4 regions of the Kitasatospora sp. NPDC058170 genome follow, and region 3 is predicted to be linked to each of the others. Evidence: riboswitches for the same ligand, from Rfam matches in the RefSeq annotation. Region 3 holds a riboswitch; each other region holds the start of a gene.

Region 1 (4,874 bases), on a different contig from region 3:
CGAGGTCGGAGAGCACCGACACCGCACTGGGCAGCGCCGCCACTCCCAGCCCCGCGAGCAGGACGAGGGCGGTCGAGCGCCACCGGCCGGCGAAACGGCGCCGGTTGACCAGCACCCCGGCCGCCACGGCGAGGCCGACGAAGACCCCGTACAGGTTGTAGACGTAGGTGACGGTGATCAGGCCGGCCACGGCGGTCAGCAGGTGTTCGGTGTGCCCCATGGCCGGCCGTACCGCCAGCGGGAGGGCGACGGCGAGGAAGAGCAGACCGATGATCGTGGAGTCGAAGCCGTGTCCGACCAGGTCGGAGTAGTTGCCGGCGAGCATCAGCGAGGCCACGGTCGCGCAGGCGGCGGCGGCCTGCCAGCCGCGCAGCCGCGGGCCGCCGATCCACCGGGCCGCCCAGACCAGGGCGGCGCAGAGCAGCGCGTAGGCGGCCAGTACGTAGAGGAAGTAGCGGTTCATCGCGTCGAGCGCCGCACCGGGCGCGGTGGAGGAGCGGACCAGGGCGTCGACCCAGGCCAGCAGGAAGTGCGACCCCTGCGGGTACACCGCCTCGGCCGGGGTCATCATGTACGTCCTGGCCTGCTCCTGGTGCAGGAAGGCGTAGCCGCCGACGTGCCGGATGCCCTCGAAGTAGGAGAAGTGCCCGAGCCGGTCCTCGGCGGTGGCGATGTACGCCACCCGCTCGGTGAGCGACTTGCCCGCCACCGCGTGGTGCAGGTAGTACCAGACGCCGGTCGCGGTACCCGCCACCAGCAGGTCCGTCCCGCGCAGGCGCAGCGGCAGCCGCGGACGCCGGTCGGCCAGCCAGCCGGCCAGGCAGACGGTGCTGAGCAGCACCCCGGCGGTCGGCACCGGGTGGATGCCCCACGGCCAGACCGAGAAGAGCAGCCCGAAGGCCATCACGCCGGCGGCGGTGATCAGGCCGGCCGCGAAGAGCCGGTCGACCAGGCCGCCGCCGACCCGGATCAGTGAGGCCACGGCCAGCACCAGGACCGGCAGCAGCGCCAGGTCCAGCCCGGCCGGGTGCAGTGCGAGCGGAAGCAGCCAGGACGCCGCGAGGAGTCCGGCGAGCAGCGGGAGGCGGCGCCGCGGCGTCCCGCCCTCCTGGGGAGGGAGCTCTCCGGTGAACGGTGGAGCATCCGACGGTCGGTCCAGTACGGCAGACGAAAAGGCCATCGCGAAAGAGCGCTCTCTTCGATCGGGTCCTGCGTGTTCGCACCCCCCCGTCAGGACGCGATCCGGCCAGCACCCGTGGGTACACGACCTTCAAGGCGACATCATAAGCGCCACCGAACGCACACATGTACGAGGGTCCGGTCGGTGGACGCCCGTCCCGCCCCGGCCTGACCCGCCCGACCCGGTGTGAGCTGTGCGACAACCGCTCCCGATTCCTTGGCGCCGTCCGGACGGCCTGCCTAGCCTGCACGAGTCGTCCGCCCTCGCGGACCCCGCCGTCGGGACGCCGAGTCCTGTCCACCCGACGGCGTGCAACCGAGCACCACAGCGGACGGGAGCGGGGGACCCAAGGTCAGTGCCCGACCCGTGCGCTCCCGCGTACGGGCCGTGGCTAGGGGTGAAGCCGCTCCACAGGCGGCCGGGCAACCTCAGCCCGAACCCGACAGCTCACCTCGCAGGCGTGGCAGAGGAAACCCCATGCAGAAGCCTGCCCGGCGCACCGCACCGCGCCATGCCCGCCCCACCCACCGAGGCCGCAGGGCCGCCGTCGCCGCCACCGGCGCGCTCGCCATCAGCGGCGCCGGCCTGCTCGGCGTCCCGGCGCTCACCGGCGCCCAGGCGGCCACCGTGCCGACCGTCACCCAGGACAAGCTCGCCCCGGCCGCGATGGTCGCCGGCAAGGCCTCCGCGGCCTCGCTGACCGTGCACTCCTCGGCCTGCTTCACGGCCAAGACCGTCGGCGTGGGCGTCCGCGACGCGGCCGGCCGCAACCTCGACTTCCCCGGCAACCGCTCCAACGCGCAGATCTGCCCCACCGGCCTGTCGATCACCACCGGTACCCGCACCCTGCCCGCCGGGACGTACACCCAGTTCGGCTTCTGGCAGGACTCGGCCGGGGCCTGGCACAACCTGCCGTCCCAGAAGCTGGTGGTCTCCACCGCCACGGCCACCCCGACCCCCACCCCGACCCCCACCCCTGCGCCGACGTCCACGCCGACCCCCACCCCGGCGCCGACCGGCACGCCCACCACCGGCACGCCCACCACCGGTGCGCCGGTCGCGGGCAAGAGTCTGGCCTGGTCCGACGAGTTCAACACCCTCGCCCTGGGCTCGCGCTGGACCGCCGACAAGAGCAGCTCGTACCACTACGGCGACCACAACCCCAACGACAACAAGCTCGACTGGCTGAACAAGAACAACGTCGCCGTCTCCGGCGGCGCCGCCACCTTCACCGCCAAGCCGAGCAGCCACACCCTGGAGAACGGCAAGCAGGCCTGGGACACCGGGCTGCTCACCACCGAGTACTCCAGCGAGGGCTTCAAGGTGAAGACCGGCGACTACGTCGAGACCCGGGTCAAGCTCCCGGCCGGCACCGGTGCCTGGCCGGCGCTGTGGACGTGGAACGGCACCAGCGGCAACCACGGCGAGATCGACACCTTCGAGTACCACTCGGACAACGCCAACCTGCTGGAGCTGACCAACCACGTCAACGCCGACCACAAGTACGTCACCGACGCGAAGGCGATCGCCCACGACCAGTGGGTCACCGTCGGCACCCAGTACGGCGCCAACTCGGTCGACTGGTACATCAACGGGGTGAAGGTCTTCGCGGACGGCAAGGGCGTCGGCGCCAACTGGTCGGCCTACCTGATCCTCAACCTCTCCCTGAGCGCGGGGCAGTACCACCCCGCGCCGCAGGGAACGGCTCCGATCACCTTCGCCGCGGACTACGTCCGCGTCTACCGCTAGTGCCGGCCGTGGAGACCGTCCGCCCCGTCAGGAGCGGACGGTCTCCACGACCTGGATCGTGAACGGCTCGCGGTTGTTGTTTTCCTTCTGGTCGTCGTCGCTACGCACCGCGACATAGCCGCCGGTCAGCTCGCCGAGCGGGACGGTGGGGGCCAGCCGCAGCGGGATCAGCGCCGTTGCGCTGTCGTACGCCGGCAGACCCGCCGGGAAGACGCAGCGCACCCGGTGGCCGTTCTGGATCACCTGGCAGTCCTCGGGGAAGAACGGCTCCTCCGGCGTGACGCCCTCCGGCAGGGTGACCGTCACCCGGAACGACGAAGCGGTCCGGTCCGGGCCGAGGTTGGCGATGAAGGCGTGGAGCGTGGTGGTCCCGCCGGGCGCGGCGGCGTCGGGGTCGATCCGCACCACCTCCAGGTCGGACTTGGAGGCTGCCGCGGGCTTCGCGGGTGCGGCGGGCGCCGCGACCTCCGCCGCCGGGGCGCCCCCCGGCGCCGGGTCGGCGTCCGAACACGCCCACGCGGGCCCGGTGGCCAGCACCACCAGCGCCGCCCCCACCGTCAGTGACCTGCCGAAGTAACCCCGTACGGACCCACTGCGCGACATTGCCGCTCACCCTGCCCTCTGCGTTCCGGCGCCCCGCACCGTCGCGGGCCGCGTCCGCCCCAGCGTGACCGAGCGGCCCGCCGCGGCCGGGCCGACCCGCCCTCGGGCCGCTCGAACGGGCGAACAGGTCCACCGGAAGCCGAGCCGGACCGGTCCGACCCAGCTTGCGGGACGGCAGGGGTGACCACCCGTCAGGGCGCCAGCACCCGCCCCAGCCGGGTCGCGATCTCCTGCATGACGGGGACGAGGGAGGCCGCGCCGGCCTGCTCCTCCAGGGCCCGGATCCGCGCCTCGGGACCGGAGACCGAGAGCGCCGTCGGGGTCGGCGCCCCCGGCACCGCGAGCGCGATGCAGCGCACCCCGATCTCCTGCTCCTGGTCGTCCACCACGTAGCCGCGCTCGCGCGCCTGCGCCAGCTGGTCCAGCAGCAGCTGCGGGTCGGTCACCGTGTACGAGGTGTGCGCGGGCAGCGGGTTGGGGCCGAGGACGGCGCGCGCCTCCTCCTCGGGCAGCTGCGCCAGCAGCGCCTTTCCGACACCCGTGCAGTGCGGCTGCACCCGGCGGCCGACCTCGGTGAACATCCGCATCGAGCGCCGCGACTGCACCTGTCCGACGTACACCACCTCGCCGCCCTCCAGCACGGCCAGGTTGGCCGTCTCGCCGGTGGCCTCCATGAGTTCGGCCAGGTACGGGCGGGCCCAGCTGCCGAGCAGCCGGCCGGCCGTCTCGCCCAGGCGGATCAGCCGCGGGCCGAGCGTGTAGCGGCGCGCGGTGTCCTGGCGTACATAGCCCTGCTGCACGAGGGTACGAACCAGGCGGTGGATGGTCGGCATCGGCAGACCGGACGAGGTGGACAGTTCGCTGAGCGTCGCCACGCCGCCGGCGTCGGCCAGCGCCTCCAGCAGCAGGAAGGCGCGCTCGACGGACTGCACGCCGCCGCTCGCGCGGTCCGTGCTGGTCGTCGATGCTGTGTCGGGGGTGGCGACCACCGGCGTTCCCTTCGCTGTCGGGGGAGGAGTAGAGTCCCAGCGATCACCTCAACAAACCGTTGAAATTCTGTATCGCGGAAACTAGTCTCCACCTTACAGAATCGGACCCGCCGACAGGTGGGTTCCGATCGGTTCAGATCAAGGAAGCTCCCACCGGAGCTCCCTTCGCCAGGCTCAACCGTCTTAGGAGTGTCCTGCCCATGGCTACAGATCAGGGACCCGCCGGCGCCTCTCCCGCCGCTCCGGTCGTCACTGTCGCCGGTCCGCGCGTCCAGCGGGCGGAGGAGGTGCTCACCCCGGAGGCGGTCGCCTTCGTGGTCGGCCTCCACCGCGCCTTCGAGGGCCGCCGGCAG
Region 2 (4,874 bases), on a different contig from region 3:
GAAGGTGCGTTCGCTGGAGAGCGACACCCGCCGGGCACAGGCCGAGACCCGCCGGGTGGCCGCCGAGCTGGAGGCGCTGAAGGTGCAGGCGGCGGCCGAGCGCGGCGCCGGCGAGAGCGAGGCCCGGCGGCTGCGGCACCGGATCTCCGAGCTGGAGACCGCCGCCGAGCAGGGCCGCCGCTCGGCCCGCGAGGGGCGCAGCGTCGAGGACATGAGGCTGCGGCTGCTGCTGGACACCGTGCTGCAGTCGGCCCAGGGCCTGCAGCGGGAGCTGGCGCTGCCGGTCTCGCAGATCCGTCCGGCGGACCTGGTGGAGGCGGTGGTGCCGGGTTCGGCCTCGCCGCACGACGTGGCCCGGCGGGGGCTGGCGGAGGACGACCCGGCGCTGCTGGACCAGCTGCTGGCGATCCCGCAGGTCCACCTGGTGGTGGACGGCTACAACGTGACCAAGACCGGCTACCCGGCGCTGCCGCTGGAGCAGCAGCGGATCCGGCTGCTGGGCGGGCTGGCCATGCTGGCCCAGCGCACCCAGGCGGAGGTCACCTGTGTGTTCGACGGCCAGGACCTGGACGTCCCGGTGATCATGGCGCCGCCGCGCGGGGTGCGGGTGCGGTTCAGCCGGACCGGGGAGACGGCGGACGAGCTGATCCGCCGCCTGGTCAGGGCCGAGCCGCAGGGCCGTCCGGTGGTGGTGGTCTCCACCGACCGGGAGGTCGCGGAGGGCGTGCGGAAGGCGGGCGCGCGCCCCGTGGCCTCGGTGCTGCTGCTGAACCGGCTGGCCCGTCCCTGAGCCCTCCGCCACCGGGGGGAAACGGAGTGACGCCTGGTCAGCCGCCGGTTTGCGAAGGTGTGGCGATCTCGTGAAGTCATGGCGGTGGACGGGGGTTCACGCCATCGGGGGAGTGGCGCAATGCCGTGATCTTCACTAGGGTCTGGCGTCAAACCTATTTTCCGGATTCTCACTCAATCGGGTGAGGCCGATGGAAGAAGGAGCAGTCCCCTTGGCCTCCCACCGCCGTCCCAAGCAGGCGAGCCGCGCGCGGATCTCCGTGCTCACCGCCGCCGCAGCGACCGCGGTCGCCCTCTCCGCCCAGGTCAGCGCCCACGCTGCGCCCAACCCGTCCAAGAAAGAGGACGTGAAGGCGCAGATCGACCAGCTGAACGAGGAGCAGGAGCAGGCGGCGGAGAAGTACAACGGCGCCAAGGAGCGGACGGACCAGCTGCGCAAGCAGGCGGACCAGCTCCAGGACCAGGTGGCCCGGGGTCAGGACCAGATGACCCAGCTTCAGGCCGGGCTGGCCGAGGTGGCGGGCGCGCAGTACCGCACCGGGGGCATCGACCCGTCCGTGCAGCTGATGCTCTCCTCCGACCCGTCCGGCTACCTGGACAAGGCCTCCAGCGTGCAGCAGGCCAGCTCCAGCCAGGCCGAGGCGCTCAAGGGGCTGCAGGACCAGCAGCGCCGTCTGGACCAGCAGAAGACCGAGGCCGCGGCCGTCCTCGCCTCCCTGGACAACACCACCAAGGAACTGAACCAGGCCAAGGCGGACGTCAACCAGAAGCTCCGGGACGCCCAGGCGCTGCTGAACTCGCTCAGCGCCGCGGACCGGGCCGCCCTCAAGACCGCCCAGCAGCAGACCGACCGGGCCTCGCGCGACGCGGCCCGGGCCGACCTCGGCAGCCTGCCGCAGGCCTCCGGGTTCGCCGGGGCGGCCGTCTCCAACGCGATGAGCAAGCAGGGTTCGCCGTACGGCTGGGGCGACGTCGGCCCGAACACCTTCGACTGCTCCGGCCTGATGGTCTGGGCGTACGGCAAGGCCGGCGTCTCGCTGCCGCGCACCTCGCAGGCGCAGGCCAACTACGGCTCCCGGGTGCCCTCGCTGGCCGAGGCTCAGCCGGGCGACCTCATCATCTACCGCGACGACCGCAGCCACGTCGGGATGTACATCGGCAACGGCATGGTGGTGCACGCGCCGCACACCGGTGACGTGGTCAAGGTGATGAAGGCCGACGCGATGAAGATCAACGCCATCCGCCGGGTCTGACGGTCCCTCGGGCGCCGCGGGGCCAATCCGCCTCAATGTGCCTCAATGCCTCCAATCCGGACATTTGCTGACGCATCGACACGCCCGCCGCACGCCCCGCCCCTGGCTTGAGCCCCTGTGATGTGGGACACGCCATCGGCGGGGGTTGTCGGCCGCATGGTGAGAATCGATCAGCTCCGCGTACGGCGGCGATCACACCCGGTCATATTCACAAATGAACTTGGGACTTGTTCTGTCTTTTTTCTGACAAGGATTTGAACGGATCACGGTTCTGTCACTAGGGTCGGGATTCGAACCACCGCACAGTCGATCGCCCAGCCAGGGTGGCGGCGGGGGTTACCGCCGAGTTCGTGAAGCAGCGGGGCAGGTCTCCTGCCCGACGGGGAGCCCAGTAGTCGGGGGCGCTGTGGACCGGAGCCGGGGAACCACACGTTCCTCCGGGGTGAATCGGCGCCAGGTCGACCGGTGGAACGGTCGGTGAGGCGTCGTAGGGCGCGCTTCCAGCCCGAACCCGTCAGCTCACCCGGTAGGCGGATGTAGGAAGAAGGAGTCCGCCTTCGTGGCGTCCCATCGTCGTCCCAAGCCCGCCGGCCGCGCCCGCGTCTCGATCCTGACCGCCGCCGCCGCTGCGGCCGTCGCCCTCTCCGCGCAGTCCGGCGCCCACGCCGACCCGACGCCGACCAAGGACCAGGTCAAGGAGCAGGTCGACCAGCTCAACGAGCAGGCCGAGGTCGCCACCGAGAAGTACAACGGCGCGCAGGCCAAGCAGCAGGAGCTGCAGAAGCAGGTCGGCGAGCTCCAGGACAGGGTGGCGCGTCAGCAGGCCACGGTGACCGAGGCCCAGGGCGGCCTCGCCGAGCTCGCCGGCGAGCAGTACCGCAACGGCGGCATATCGCCGACCGTCCAGCTGATGCTCTCGTCCAGCCCGGACAACTTCCTGACCCAGGCCGGGGCGATGACCCAGGCCAGCAGCACCCAGTCCGGTGCGCTGAAGGACCTGCAGGAGCAGCAGCGCAGGCTCGACCAGGACCGCAACGAGGCCCAGGGCAAGCTCGGCGAGCTCGAGGCCACCACCCAGCAGCTGAAGGCGTCCAAGGAGGACGTCCAGGCGAAGCTGGCCAAGGCCCAGGACCTGCTCAACACGCTGACCGAGCAGGAGCGCGAGGCGCTGCGCCAGGCCGAGGCCAAGGCCGCCGCCGAGGCGAAGGCCAAGGCGGACGCCGCCAGGGCCGAGGCCAAGGCGAAGGCCGACGCCGAGCGGGCCTCCCGCGACAGCGCCCCCCGCAGCGACATCAGCGCGCCGTCCGAGGGGTCCTCCCCGGTGGCCAAGCCCGCCGCGCCGGCCAAGCCCGCCGCGCCCGCGGCCAACAGCTCGCGCGCCGCCGCCGCGATCGCCGCCGCCGAGAGCAAGCTCGGCGCGCCGTACGTCTACGGCGCCACCGGTCCGAGCTCCTTCGACTGCTCGGGCCTCACCGGCTGGGCGTACGCCCAGGCCGGCGTGTCGCTGCCGCGCACCTCGCAGGCGCAGGCCGGTGCCGGTACCCGGATCGGCTCGAACATCGCCGACGCCCAGCCGGGCGACCTGGTGATCTTCTACGGCGACAACCACCACGTGGGCATCTACGTGGGCGGCGGCCAGGTCATCCACGCCCCCAAGCCGGGTGCCTCGGTCCGCTACGAGGCGGCCTCCAACATGCCGGTCTCCGTCATCGTGCGCCTCTGATCCCCGATCGGCTCCGACAGGCCCGGTCTCCCCTCGCGGGAGGCCGGGCCTGCGGCTTTTCCGACGGGTCGAGCTGATGTCCGATTGAGGGTCAAATATTCGGGTTGGGAGGGGTTTGGACTCGATCGCCGCGACTCGCTAACGTCTGCCACCGGACTCCCGCTTCCCGAGCCGCCCGTTCCGGGGGTGGCGGCGGGGCCGGACCGCAGGATTGGAACCGCCACCGCATGGCCGTGCACCGCCGTCCCCAACTGTCAGGTGTACACGTCCTCGCCCGTGCGCTGGTGCTCACCGCGGCGGCCACCACCGCGCTGGGCGTGACGGCCGGCGGCAGCGCCCAGGCCGCCCCGGGGTCGCCGGACGGGCCGTCGAGCCGCAAGGACGTCAAGGCCCAGGTCGAGCAGCTGTACGAGGAGGCCGAGCAGGCCTCCGAGAAGGTCAACGCGGCCCAGGACGTCCAGCAGCGGCTGCAGGGCGAGACCGGCGCGCTCCAGCAGCAGATCGCCGTCGCCCAGGACGAGCTCAACCAGCTGCGCGGCGACCTCGCCACCGTCGCCGGCGCCGAGTACCGGGGCGGCGGCATGGCGCAGACCGTCCAGCTGATGCTCTCCACGAACCCCGAGGGCTACCTCACCAAGGCCCGCACCCTGGACCAGGCCGCCGAGCGGCAGAACGAGACGCTGCACGAGGTGGTGGCCCGTCAGCGCAGGCTGGACCAGCGGCGCACCGAGACCACCGCCAAGCTGGCCGAGCTGGAGCAGACCCGGCGCACCCTCGCCGAGAGCAAGCAGCAGATCCAGCAGCGGCTGGCCAAGGCGCAGCGGCTGCTCAACAGCCTGGGGGCCACCGAGCGGGCCAGGATGGCGGCGCAGGACGCCCGGGAGGCGGAGCAGCGCGCCACCCGGGGGACCGACCGGCTCGACCTCGGCACCGTGCCGCCCGCCTCCGAGCGGGGCGCCGCCGCGCTGGCGGCGGCCGTGCGGACGATCGGTTCGCCCTATCTGTACGGATCCACCGGCCCCCGCGCCTTCGACTGCTCCGGTCTGATGTACTGGAGCTGGCGGCAGGCCGGAGTGACCCTGCCGCGCACCTCGCAGGCCCAGGCGTTC
Region 3 (4,874 bases):
GCCGACCTCGCCCTCGCCGCGCCCGACCCGCTCGCCCGCTACGAGGCCGGGCTGCTCACCCACCTGGCCGACGACCACCCCGACGCGCTCGCCGTGCTGACCCGGCTGCTCGACCCGAACCTGCTCGCCGAGCGCCCCGACGTCCGCCCGCTCGCCCTCGACCGGTACGGCCTGGTGCTCCGCCTGGACCACCAGCACGGCCACCGCGACGTCCGCCTGGTCTTCCCCGAACCCGCCGGGGACACCGAGGACTTCGGCCTGCAGGTACACCAGCTGCTCACCGTCGCCCACAACAGGCTGCCCGCCCACCGGAACTAGTGCCGCGTCAGGCAACCTTCGCCCCGTCACGACGCCCGGCACGCACTCTCGCCGCACCGGCCGAAAGCCCAAGTACGTCCAGTACGAGGACTTCCGGCCGGCACGCCGATAGCACGCACCGGACGCCGCTCCTTGACGGGCAAAAGTTGCCTGACGCGGCACTAGGTCCTGTCCGGCCGATGAGCGGGCGGACAGGCTTACAGGCATCAGGACATGACGGACCGTCACGCCGAACATGAACGCACCCGGAAACGACAGCGGCCGGCCCGGCTCGCGAAGGAGGTTCGCGAACCGGGCCGGCCTGGGCGTGTCCCGCGCCCGTGGTGCCGCTGTGGTGCGGCGATTCCCCGGTCGAGCGGTCACCCGACATGACCATCCCGGAGGTCGTTCGCCCCGCATCCAGCGGTGCTCCGAGGGCCGCCCGAAAGCGGCCGATCAGGGCCGACCGGTCGGAGCCGACCGGTCAGCGGGGGCGACCGATCAGATGCTGACGCCGTGGGCGCGCAGGTAGGCGATCGGGTCGATGTCGGAGCCGTACTCCGAGCCGGTGCGGATCTCGAAGTGCAGGTGCGGGCCGGTCACGTTGCCGGTCGCGCCCGACAGGCCGATCTGCTGACCGGCGGTCACGGTCTGGCCGATCGAGACACCGATCGAGGACAGGTGCGCGTACTGGGCGTACTTGCCGTCGGCGAGCTTGATCTCGACCTCGTTGCCGTAGGCGCCGCCGTTGCCGGCCTTCACCACGGTGCCGGCCGCGATGGCGCGCAGCGGGGTACCGGTGGAGGCGACGAAGTCGGCGCCGGTGTGGTGGCCGGAGGACCACATCGAGCCGGCCACGCCGTAGGCGGTGCCGAGCTTCGGGTTGGCGACCGGGGAGACGTAGCCGGAGGTGCTGGCGACGGCGGCCGGGGCCGGGGTGGCGGCCGGGGCGGCCGGCTTCGCGGCGGGGGCGGCCGGCTTGGTGGCCGGGGCCTGGGCCGGCTTGGCGGCCTGGACCGGCTTCGGGGCCTCGGCCTTCGCGGCCGGCTTGACCGAGTCCTGCGAGGTCTGCGGCTTGGCGGCCGGAGCGGCCGGCTTGGCGGCCTCGGCGGCGGCCGGAGCGGCGGCGGCCTTGGCGGCCAGCGCGAGGTGCTGACCCGGGAAGATCAGGTTCGGGTTGGCACCGATGACCGAGCGGTTGTGCTCGTACAGCGCCTGCCAGCCGCCCTCGACGTTCTTGGCATCGGCGATCTTCGACAGGGTGTCCCCGCCGACGACCTTGTAGCTCTGGTCGGCCTGGGCGGCGGCCGGAGCCGCGGCCGGGGCGGCCTGCTGCGCGGCGGCCGGGGTGGCGTCGACGCTGGTGGCGCCGGTCCAGGTGCTGGTCTGCTCGGTCTTGGCGGCCGGAGCGGTGTGGGCCTGGGCGCTGATGGTGGTCACCAGCGGGAGGGCGAACGCGGCGCCGGTGACGGCGGTGGCGATACCGATGCGGACGGCGCGGGGCAGGGCGATACGACGAGCCTGTGCGGGCATGGGGTATTTCCTCTCCGACGCCTGCGAGGTGAGCTGTCGGGTTCGGGCTGGAGTTGCCCGGCCGCACGTGCGGCTTCACCCCAAGCCGGACCGTGAATTCCGGTCCGGCGACTTACCTTTGGGTCCCCCGCTCCTGCCGAACAGAGTTCAGTTCGTACCACCGGGCAGCGGCAGGACTAGGCGTTCCACCCGGTGGCCACCCGGGCCAATGCCGGGCGGTCGCTGAACTAAAACCCATCCGTCCGGGTGAAGCAATGTCGATCTCTTGAACCCGCAACAAAAGCCGGGGGCACCGTGACGCTCCGAATGATCGGCTGTGCGGTGCGCACACAATCCATTGACCGCCCGCGATCGTTCGACCACGTTCCGTCCATTTCATGACCGGTGCGCATGCGATCACGCACGGAAAGCCATCCGCCGACACACCGCCGGTGAGCCTTGTCACGTCGGCCCCCGGGGCGCACGATCAGGCCGTGGCCACCTCCGAGGCCGGCACCCTGCGCCTGGGCACCGCGCAGGGACGCTGGGTACTACTGGCGACCGTGCTCGGCTCCAGCATGGCGATGCTCGACGGCACGGTGGTGAACGTCGCCCTGCCCCGGATCGGCACCGATCTCGGTGCTCCGCTCGCCGCCCTGCAGTGGACGCTCAACGCCTATCTGCTCACCCTGGCCGGGCTGATCCTGCTCGGCGGGGCGCTCGGCGACCGCTACGGGCGGCGCCGGGTCTTCCTGCTCGGCGTGGTCTGGTTCGCACTCGCCTCCGCGGCCTGCGCCGCCGCGCCCACCATCGGGGTGCTGATCGCCGCCCGGGCCGTCCAGGGCATCGGCGGGGCACTGCTCACCCCCGGCTCACTGGCGATGCTCCAGGCCGTCTTCCACCCGGACGACCGCTCGGCCGCGGTCGGCCTCTGGTCCGGCCTCGGCGGGGTGTCGGCCGCGATCGGGCCCTTCCTCGGCGGCTGGCTGGTGGACGGCCCGGGCTGGCGGTGGATCTTCCTCTTGAACGTGCCGCTCGCCGTCCTGGTGGTCGCGGTCGCGTCCCGGCACGTCCCGGAGAGCCGGGACGAGAGCGCCACCGGGCGGTTCGACGTGCTCGGCGCCGCACTGGCCGCGCTCGCCCTCGGCGCGGTCACCTACGCGCTGACGGCCGCGGGCAGCGGACTCTCCCCCGGGGTCTGGGTGACCGGCGCGGCCGGCCTCGCGCTCGGCGCGGCCTTCGTCGCCGTCGAGCGCCGCACCGCGGAGCCGATGCTGCCGCTCGGCCTCTTCTCCTCCCGGCTGTTCACCGCCGTCAACCTGGTCACCCTCTGCGTGTACGCGGCCTTCAGCGGCGTCTTCTTCCTCCTGGTCGTCCAGCTGCAGATCGTCTCGGGCTTCTCCCCCCTGGTCTCCGGGCTGGCCCTGGTGCCGATCACCGTGCTGATGCTGGCGCTGTCCGCGCGGGCCGGCCGGCTGGGCAAGCGGATCGGGCCGCAGCTGCCGCTCACCGTCGGCCCGCTGCTCTGCGCGGCCGGCGTGCTGATGATGCTGCGGATCGGGCCGGACGCCTCCTACTGGACGGACGTCCTGCCCGCCGTCACCGTGATGGGCTGCGGGATGGTCCTGCTGGTGGCGCCGCTGACCGCCACCGTGCTGGCCGCGGTGGAGGTCCGTCACGCGGGCATCGCCAGCGGCGTCAACAACGCGGCCGCCCGCGCGGCAGGCCTGCTCGCGGTCGCCGCCCTGCCGGCACTGGCCGGCCTGAGCGGCGACGCCTACCAGGTCCCGGCCTCGGTGGACTCGGCCTTCCACACCTCGATGCTGATCTGCGCCGGGCTGCTGGTCGCCGGCGCGGTGGTGGCCTTCACCTCCGTCCGGGGCAACGTGCTGGCCACCGAGGACCACCCGGTGGCCGAGCCGGACTGCCAGTGGACCTGCAGCACCAACGGCCCACCGCTGGACCCGGGCCACCTCGCGGCGCGGCACGGCGAAGGCCCCGCCACCGGACCGGCGACGGGGCCTTCGACAGGCTGACGAATCGTCAGAGAATGTCACCCGGGGCGTACTTGGCGGCCTCGGGGTACGCGGCCGCGACGGCCTCGATCCGGCGGACCACCTCGGCGACCTGGGCACCGGCCGCACCGGTGAAGGACAGCCGGTCGGCGAGCAGCGCGTCCAGCGCGGCCCGGTCCAGCGGGATCCGCTCGTCGGCGGCGAGCCGGTCCAGCAGCTCGTTCTCCCGCGCACCGGCCCGCATCGCCAGCGCGGAGGCGACGGCGTGCTCCTTGATGACCTCGTGCCCGGTCTCCCGGCCGACGCCCGCGCGCACCGCCCCCATCAGCACCTTGGTGGTGGCGAGGAACGGCAGGTAGCGGTCCAGCTCGGCCTCGATCACGGCGGGGAAGGCGCCGAACTCGTCGAGGACGGTCAGGAAGGTCTCCAGCAGGCCGTCGAACGCGAAGAAGGCGTCCGGCAGCGCGACCCGGCGGACCACCGAGCAGGAGACATCGCCCTCGTTCCACTGGTCGCCGCCGAGCTCGGCGGTCATCGAGGCGTAGCCGCGCAGGATGACGGCCAGGCCGTTGACGCGCTCGCAGGAGCGGGTGTTCATCTTGTGCGGCATCGCGGAGGAGCCGACCTGGCCCTCCTTGAAGCCCTCGGTGACCAGCTCGTGGCCGGCCATCAGCCGGATGGTCTTGGCCAGGCTGGAGGGCGCGGCGGAGAGCTGGACGAGTGCCGTCAGCACCTCGAAGTCCAGCGAGCGCGGGTAGACCTGGCCGACGCTGGTGAACACGTTGTCGAAGCCCAGGTGGCCGGCCACCCGGCGCTCCAGCTCGGCGAGCTTGTCGGTGTCGCCGCCGAGCAGGTCCAGCATGTCCTGGGCGGTGCCGACCGGACCCTTGATCCCGCGCAGCGGGTAGCGGGCGATCAGCTCCTCGAGGCGGCTGAAGGCGACCAGCAGCTCGTCGGCGACGGTCGCGAAGCGCTTGCCGAGGGTGGTGGCCTGCGCGGCCACGTTGTGCGAGCGGCCGGCCATGACCAGCTCGGCGTGCTGGGCGGAGA
Region 4 (4,874 bases), on a different contig from region 3:
GGCTCGGCGGGGGCGTGCGCGGCAGGTGCGCGGGCGCGGGCGGGGGCTGCTCAGACCAGTTCGGCGAGGAAGGGCAGCAGCGCGTCGGCGGTGGCCTGCGGCTGGTCGGCCATCGGGTAGTGCCCGGCACCCTCGATCATCACCTTGCGGGCGTGCAGCGCCGCGGCCTGCCGGTTGGCGACCAGCTCCGGCTTGGGGAAGTCGGGGTCCTTGCTGCCCATCACGACCAGTGCCGGGCAGTGCACGGCCGCGCTCCAGCCGGTCGGCGCGGAGTCCCCGTGCACGTAGCCGCGGGTGGCGGCCTTGCGGCCCGGGGTGCGCAGTGCGGAGACCAGCCCGTCGACGTAGGCGTCGAAGTCGGCCGGCTTGGCGCCCGGGTACGCCATCCTGCGCTGGTAGAGCCCCCAGAAGGCGGGCGAGTGCACCAGCAGTGCGCCCATCACGCCGAAGGCGGCACGCTGCAGGGCGTTCGGCGGCAGGTTCTCGACGAAGGCGTCCAGCAGGACGATCCCGGCGACCCGCCCGGGGGCGTCCCCGGCGACCTTGACCACGGTGGCGCCGGTGTACGAGTTGCCGGCCAGGACGGCGCGCTCGATGCCCAGGTGGTCGAGCAGGGCGAGGACGTCGGTGGCGATCGCGGCGGGCGAGTAGTCGTCCCAGGCGATCGAGGACTCGCCGAAGCCGCGCAGGTCCATGGTGATCACCCGGCGGCCGGCGGCGGCCAGCAGCGGGCGCAGGTGCCGGTACGCGGCCCGGCTGTCGAGCATCCCGGGCAGCAGGACGACGGGGGCGCCGTCGCCCTGCACGGTGTCGTCGTAGGCCAGCCGGCCGCCGGGAACGTCGAGGAACTGCGTGGTGGGGGTGGTGGAGCCGGTCATCGTGGGCCTCCTCGGTCCGCCGTGCGCGTCATCGGCGGGTTCTGCCGATAGCCATAAAGCTAAGGCTAATAGCCTTAGCCGTCAAGCTGTCGACCCGAAGTCCTCTCGGACGTGCCGGACGCCGCGGCGGCTCAGACCCCCTCCACCTTGAACGGGTCGTGCTCGCTGAGCAGCTTCTCCAGCCGGGCCTGGTCCACCCGGGTGACGATCTCGTTGGTCTCCTGCCGGTCCCGGATCACCTTGGCCAGGGTGAACGAGGACGTGACGGTGTAGAGCAGCCCCAGTCCGAGGAAGGCCCGCGTCCAGGCGTCGACCGGGAGGTAGGCGATCCCGATCGCGAGGGCGACGCCGGACAGGGCGAAGGACAGGACGGCCTGGATGTAGTACGCGGACGTGGTGCGCGACTGCACGGGTGCGTTCATGGCGCCAGGATGGCGGCGCCCGGGGCGGCCGCACATGAGTAGAAGTACTCAACCGGGGGTCCGTTCGTTGACGCCCCATCACGTTCGGTAGTGTCAGTTGCGCTCAAGCCTCACAAATCGCCCATCAGGTCACGTACTGCCCGGGCGGTCTCGATTCGTGCCATCCGGATGGCTTGGAATCAGAGGCTCCTAGGATTAACGTTTGATAACGCAGCGCGGTCGGCAACGCCGTACCCAGACGGCACCGTGCGCCGTCGCCTAATCCCGACGACCCGCCTCCGGGCAGGTCAGGGAGCCGGGGAACCATGTTCCTTGGGGTGAATCGGCCAGGCCCAGGCCCGGCCGTAGGAGACCTTCCTGCTCCGAACCCGTCAGCTAACCCGGTAGGCGCGAAGGAAGGAAAGGAGCGCGCCTCCGTGGCGTCGACGCACTCTCCGGCACACCTGCCCGGCTCCGGCTCGGGCACCCAACTGCTCGACCACCCCTGGCCGCCCGCCCACGGCGGCGGCTACGGCGGCCCGGCCGACGAGCATGCCCCGCAGCCCGTCGAGACCAACCGGCACCGGATGCCGCGCCAGACCCGCGGGACCGCGCCGCTGCTCGGCGTCACCGCCGTCGCCGCCACCCTCGGGGCCACCGGCTTCGCCTCCGCCACCCCGGCCGCAGCGCCCGCCATCGAGACCCCGGACGAGGCCCCGGTCGCCCTCTCCGCGGACCCCGGCCTCGCGCTCGCCGCCCGCATCCAGCAGCAGGCCGACAGCCAGCGCACCGCCGCCGACGAGACCGCCCGCCTGCAGGCCGCCAAGGAGGCGGAGGCCAAGCGCGCCGCCCAGCAGGTGGAGGCCAAGCGGGCCGCCGAGGCCGCCGAGAAGGCCAAGCTCGCCGCCATCAACCTGCCGGTGCGCGACTACAACCTCTCCGCCCACTACGGCCAGAGCGCCTCCTACTGGGCCCACCTGCACACCGGCCTGGACTTCGCCGCCGACACCGGCACCCCGGTGTACGCGGTCGGCCAGGGCACCATCACCTCGGCCGGCTGGTCCGGCTCGTACGGCTACCGGATCGTCGAGACGCTGCCCGACGGCACCGAGATCTGGTACTGCCACCTCTCCTCGATCATCAAGGGCTCCGGCAAGGTCGTCCCCAACCAGCAGATCGGCAAGGTCGGCGCCACCGGCAACGTGACCGGTCCGCACCTGCACCTGGAGGTCCGCCCCGGTGGCGGCGCCCCGGTCGACCCGGAGACCTGGTTCGAGCAGCGCGGCATCACTCCCTGACCGCACGCCCCGATGTCAGGCCCTGACAGCAGGCCCTGACACCGGGGCCGACAGCCCGTCGGGTCGAGGCGCCCCGGTCCACCGCGGACCGGGGCGCCTCGCGCTACTCCTGGGGCAGCCGCGCCAGATAGGCGTCGATCTCCTCCTGCCCCGGCTCCGGCGCCAGCTCCGGGAAGTCCGCCACCAGCAGCCGGGCCAGCCCCGGCACCGTCCACTCGCCCAGCAGGTCCAGCGCCACCTCGACCGCGGCCTCCTCGAACGCGCCGAAGTCCCCGGCGAGCTCGTCCGGCATCGGGCGGCCCAGCGCGTTCAGCGCCGCCAGGTTGCGGTAGCTGCGCCGCATCAGGCCCTGCTCCAGCAGCCGCCGGGCGCCGTCGGTGGCCATCCCGACCGTCAGCACCCGGGCCTCGCCCCAGCCCTCGTCGTCCAGCTCGTCCAGCCACCCGGCCTCGGCCAGCGCGGCGTACGCGGCCGACCGCTCCTGCGGCGCCAGCTCCCGGAACGCCTCCAGCCAGGCCCGCACCGCCGCCTCGTCCGCCACGTCCACCCCGGCGGCGTGCAGCAGCAGCGCGTACAGCCGCGGCCAGGTCACCAGGTCGGCCCGGCGCAGCAGACCGGTCGCCACCTCGCCCTGCCACTCGGCCTCGGCGTGCAGCCGCTCCTGCCGCTTGGCGTTCAGCCGCTTCGCCGCCCGCTGGTGGTCGACCAGCAGCCGGACCGCCTGGCCGTACGCCAACGGGTCCTGCTCCGGCTCGGGCTGGACGTACAGGTACAGCCGCTCGACCAGCAGTTGTTCCACCGCGTCCGAGGTCAGCTCCGGCCAGCCGTCGCGCATCCTGCCCTCGCCCAGCTCCAGCAACGCCAGCACCGTCCGCAGCGGCGCCCCGCCCACCGGGTCGCGGCCTTCCGCCCCCGCCCAGGCGAGCAGCTCGGCGGCCTTGGTGCGCGGGGCGAGCCGCAGGTCTTCTTCTTCCATGTCACGTACGGTAACCGGTAAGCGCGGGTAGGGTCGGCAGACATGGTCCCCGTACGACTCACCGGCCCCCGGCTGGCCATCCGCGAGTTCCACCACACCCCGGGCGACACCGACGCCCTGCACGCGGTCTTCGGCGACCCGGAGACCACCCGCTACCTCCCCTTCGAACCCCGGGACCGGGAGAGCTGCGCCGACCAGATCGCGCAGTACCTGGAGGAGGCGCTCAAGGACGAGCGGACGGTCTACCGCCTCGCCGTCACCCCGGCCGCGGCCGAGGGCGGGGACGGCGACGACGAGGCCCTCCCGATCGGCATGGCCGCCCTCACCCTCGGCGACCACCGCTCCGCCTTCCTGGGCTACGCGCTGCGCCGGGACGCCTGGGGCAACGGCTACGCGGGCGAGATCACCGGGCTGCTCTGCGGCTTCGCCTTCGACGCCCTGGCCCTGCACCGGCTGGCCGCCCGGGTCGACGTGGACAACGCCCCCTCCATCCGGGTGCTCAGCCGGGCCGGCTTCCAGCTGGAGGGCCGGATCCGGCACGACCTGTACCTGCGCGGCACCTGGTACGACTCCTTCCAGTACTCCCTGCTGTCCGAGGAGTGGGCCGGGGCGGGGGGTTAACCCCACCCACGGTTCGGCGGGGAGCCGGATGTCCGGCGGGAGCGGCTTTTGACAGGCTTCAGGGGTCAGCAGGAAAGCCGTCACGACAGACCCGAGGACCGAGGCCGGCCATGAGCAGCCACAGCACGCAGCGCAGCGGGTTCGACCGCCACGACACCGACGCCTCCCACGCCGACCCGTACGGCGCGGACCCGTACACCTCTGAGCCGTACGCCGCCGACCCGTACGCCGCCGACCCGTACGCCACGGACCGGGAGCAGGGCCCCGCCCGGGTCCGCCGCACCGAGGAGCCGCCGTACTTCTGGAGGGCCCCGTTCTCCTCCTACACCTACCGGGAGATCGGCTACGCGCTCACCGGGCTGCCGGTCGCGGTCGCCGGCTTCTCCCTCGGCATCACGCTGTTCGCCCTCGGTCTCGGCACCTTCGTCACCGTCCTCGGCCTGCCGGTGCTGGCGGGCCTGACGGCGTCCGCCCGCGGCTTCGGCCGGCTGGAGCGGTCGCGGGCGCGCGGCATGCTGGCCCTGGACGTGCCCGGCCCGCGGCCCGTCCGGGTCGTCCGGCCCGGTGCCTGGGGCGCCGTCACCGCGCGCATCGGGGACGCCGCCGGGTGGAAGGCGGCGCTGTACCAGCTGGTGATGTTCCCCTGGGCGGTCTTCAGCTTCGTGGTGTCCCTGGTGTTCCTGCTGGTCGGCTGGGTGCT

The links. Region 3 has a riboswitch for cyclic di-AMP ahead of ACFVVX_RS24905 (peptidoglycan DD-metalloendopeptidase family protein). Riboswitches for the same ligand answer to the same signal wherever they lie in the genome.
Region 1: linked by a shared signal. The riboswitch ahead of ACFVVX_RS16335 (family 16 glycosylhydrolase) and the one ahead of ACFVVX_RS24905 (peptidoglycan DD-metalloendopeptidase family protein) in region 3 are both predicted to bind cyclic di-AMP.
Region 2: linked by a shared signal. The riboswitch ahead of ACFVVX_RS02145 (NlpC/P60 family protein) and the one ahead of ACFVVX_RS24905 (peptidoglycan DD-metalloendopeptidase family protein) in region 3 are both predicted to bind cyclic di-AMP.
Region 4: linked by a shared signal. The riboswitch ahead of ACFVVX_RS03155 (M23 family metallopeptidase) and the one ahead of ACFVVX_RS24905 (peptidoglycan DD-metalloendopeptidase family protein) in region 3 are both predicted to bind cyclic di-AMP.

Annotation. Positions count from the first base shown of each region.
Region 1 is NZ_JBHVUV010000013.1:30,583-35,456, forward strand. Features, by position in the region: gene ACFVVX_RS16330 (hypothetical protein) at 1-1,180, opposite strand, end outside; cyclic di-AMP (ydaO/yuaA leader) riboswitch at 1,491-1,656, shown strand; gene ACFVVX_RS16335 (family 16 glycosylhydrolase) at 1,658-2,929, shown strand; gene ACFVVX_RS16340 (hypothetical protein) at 2,957-3,532, opposite strand; gene ACFVVX_RS16345 (IclR family transcriptional regulator) at 3,724-4,521, opposite strand; gene aceB (malate synthase A) at 4,722-4,874, shown strand, end outside.
Region 2 is NZ_JBHVUV010000001.1:466,228-471,101, forward strand. Features, by position in the region: gene ACFVVX_RS02135 (NYN domain-containing protein) at 1-790, shown strand, start outside; gene ACFVVX_RS02140 (NlpC/P60 family protein) at 1,002-2,042, shown strand; cyclic di-AMP (ydaO/yuaA leader) riboswitch at 2,435-2,591, shown strand; gene ACFVVX_RS02145 (NlpC/P60 family protein) at 2,602-3,765, shown strand; gene ACFVVX_RS02150 (NlpC/P60 family protein) at 3,993-4,874, shown strand, end outside.
Region 3 is NZ_JBHVUV010000022.1:150,774-155,647, forward strand. Features, by position in the region: gene ACFVVX_RS24900 (DUF2470 domain-containing protein) at 1-318, shown strand, start outside; gene ACFVVX_RS24905 (peptidoglycan DD-metalloendopeptidase family protein) at 799-1,830, opposite strand; cyclic di-AMP (ydaO/yuaA leader) riboswitch at 1,834-1,993, opposite strand; gene ACFVVX_RS24910 (MFS transporter) at 2,304-3,845, shown strand; gene purB (adenylosuccinate lyase) at 3,853-4,874, opposite strand, start outside.
Region 4 is NZ_JBHVUV010000002.1:59,880-64,753, reverse strand. Features, by position in the region: gene ACFVVX_RS03165 (alpha/beta fold hydrolase) at 51-878, opposite strand; gene ACFVVX_RS03160 (YiaA/YiaB family inner membrane protein) at 1,010-1,300, opposite strand; cyclic di-AMP (ydaO/yuaA leader) riboswitch at 1,546-1,704, shown strand; gene ACFVVX_RS03155 (M23 family metallopeptidase) at 1,717-2,577, shown strand; gene ACFVVX_RS03150 (hypothetical protein) at 2,681-3,553, opposite strand; gene ACFVVX_RS03145 (GNAT family N-acetyltransferase) at 3,596-4,174, shown strand; gene ACFVVX_RS03140 (sensor domain-containing protein) at 4,285-4,874, shown strand, end outside.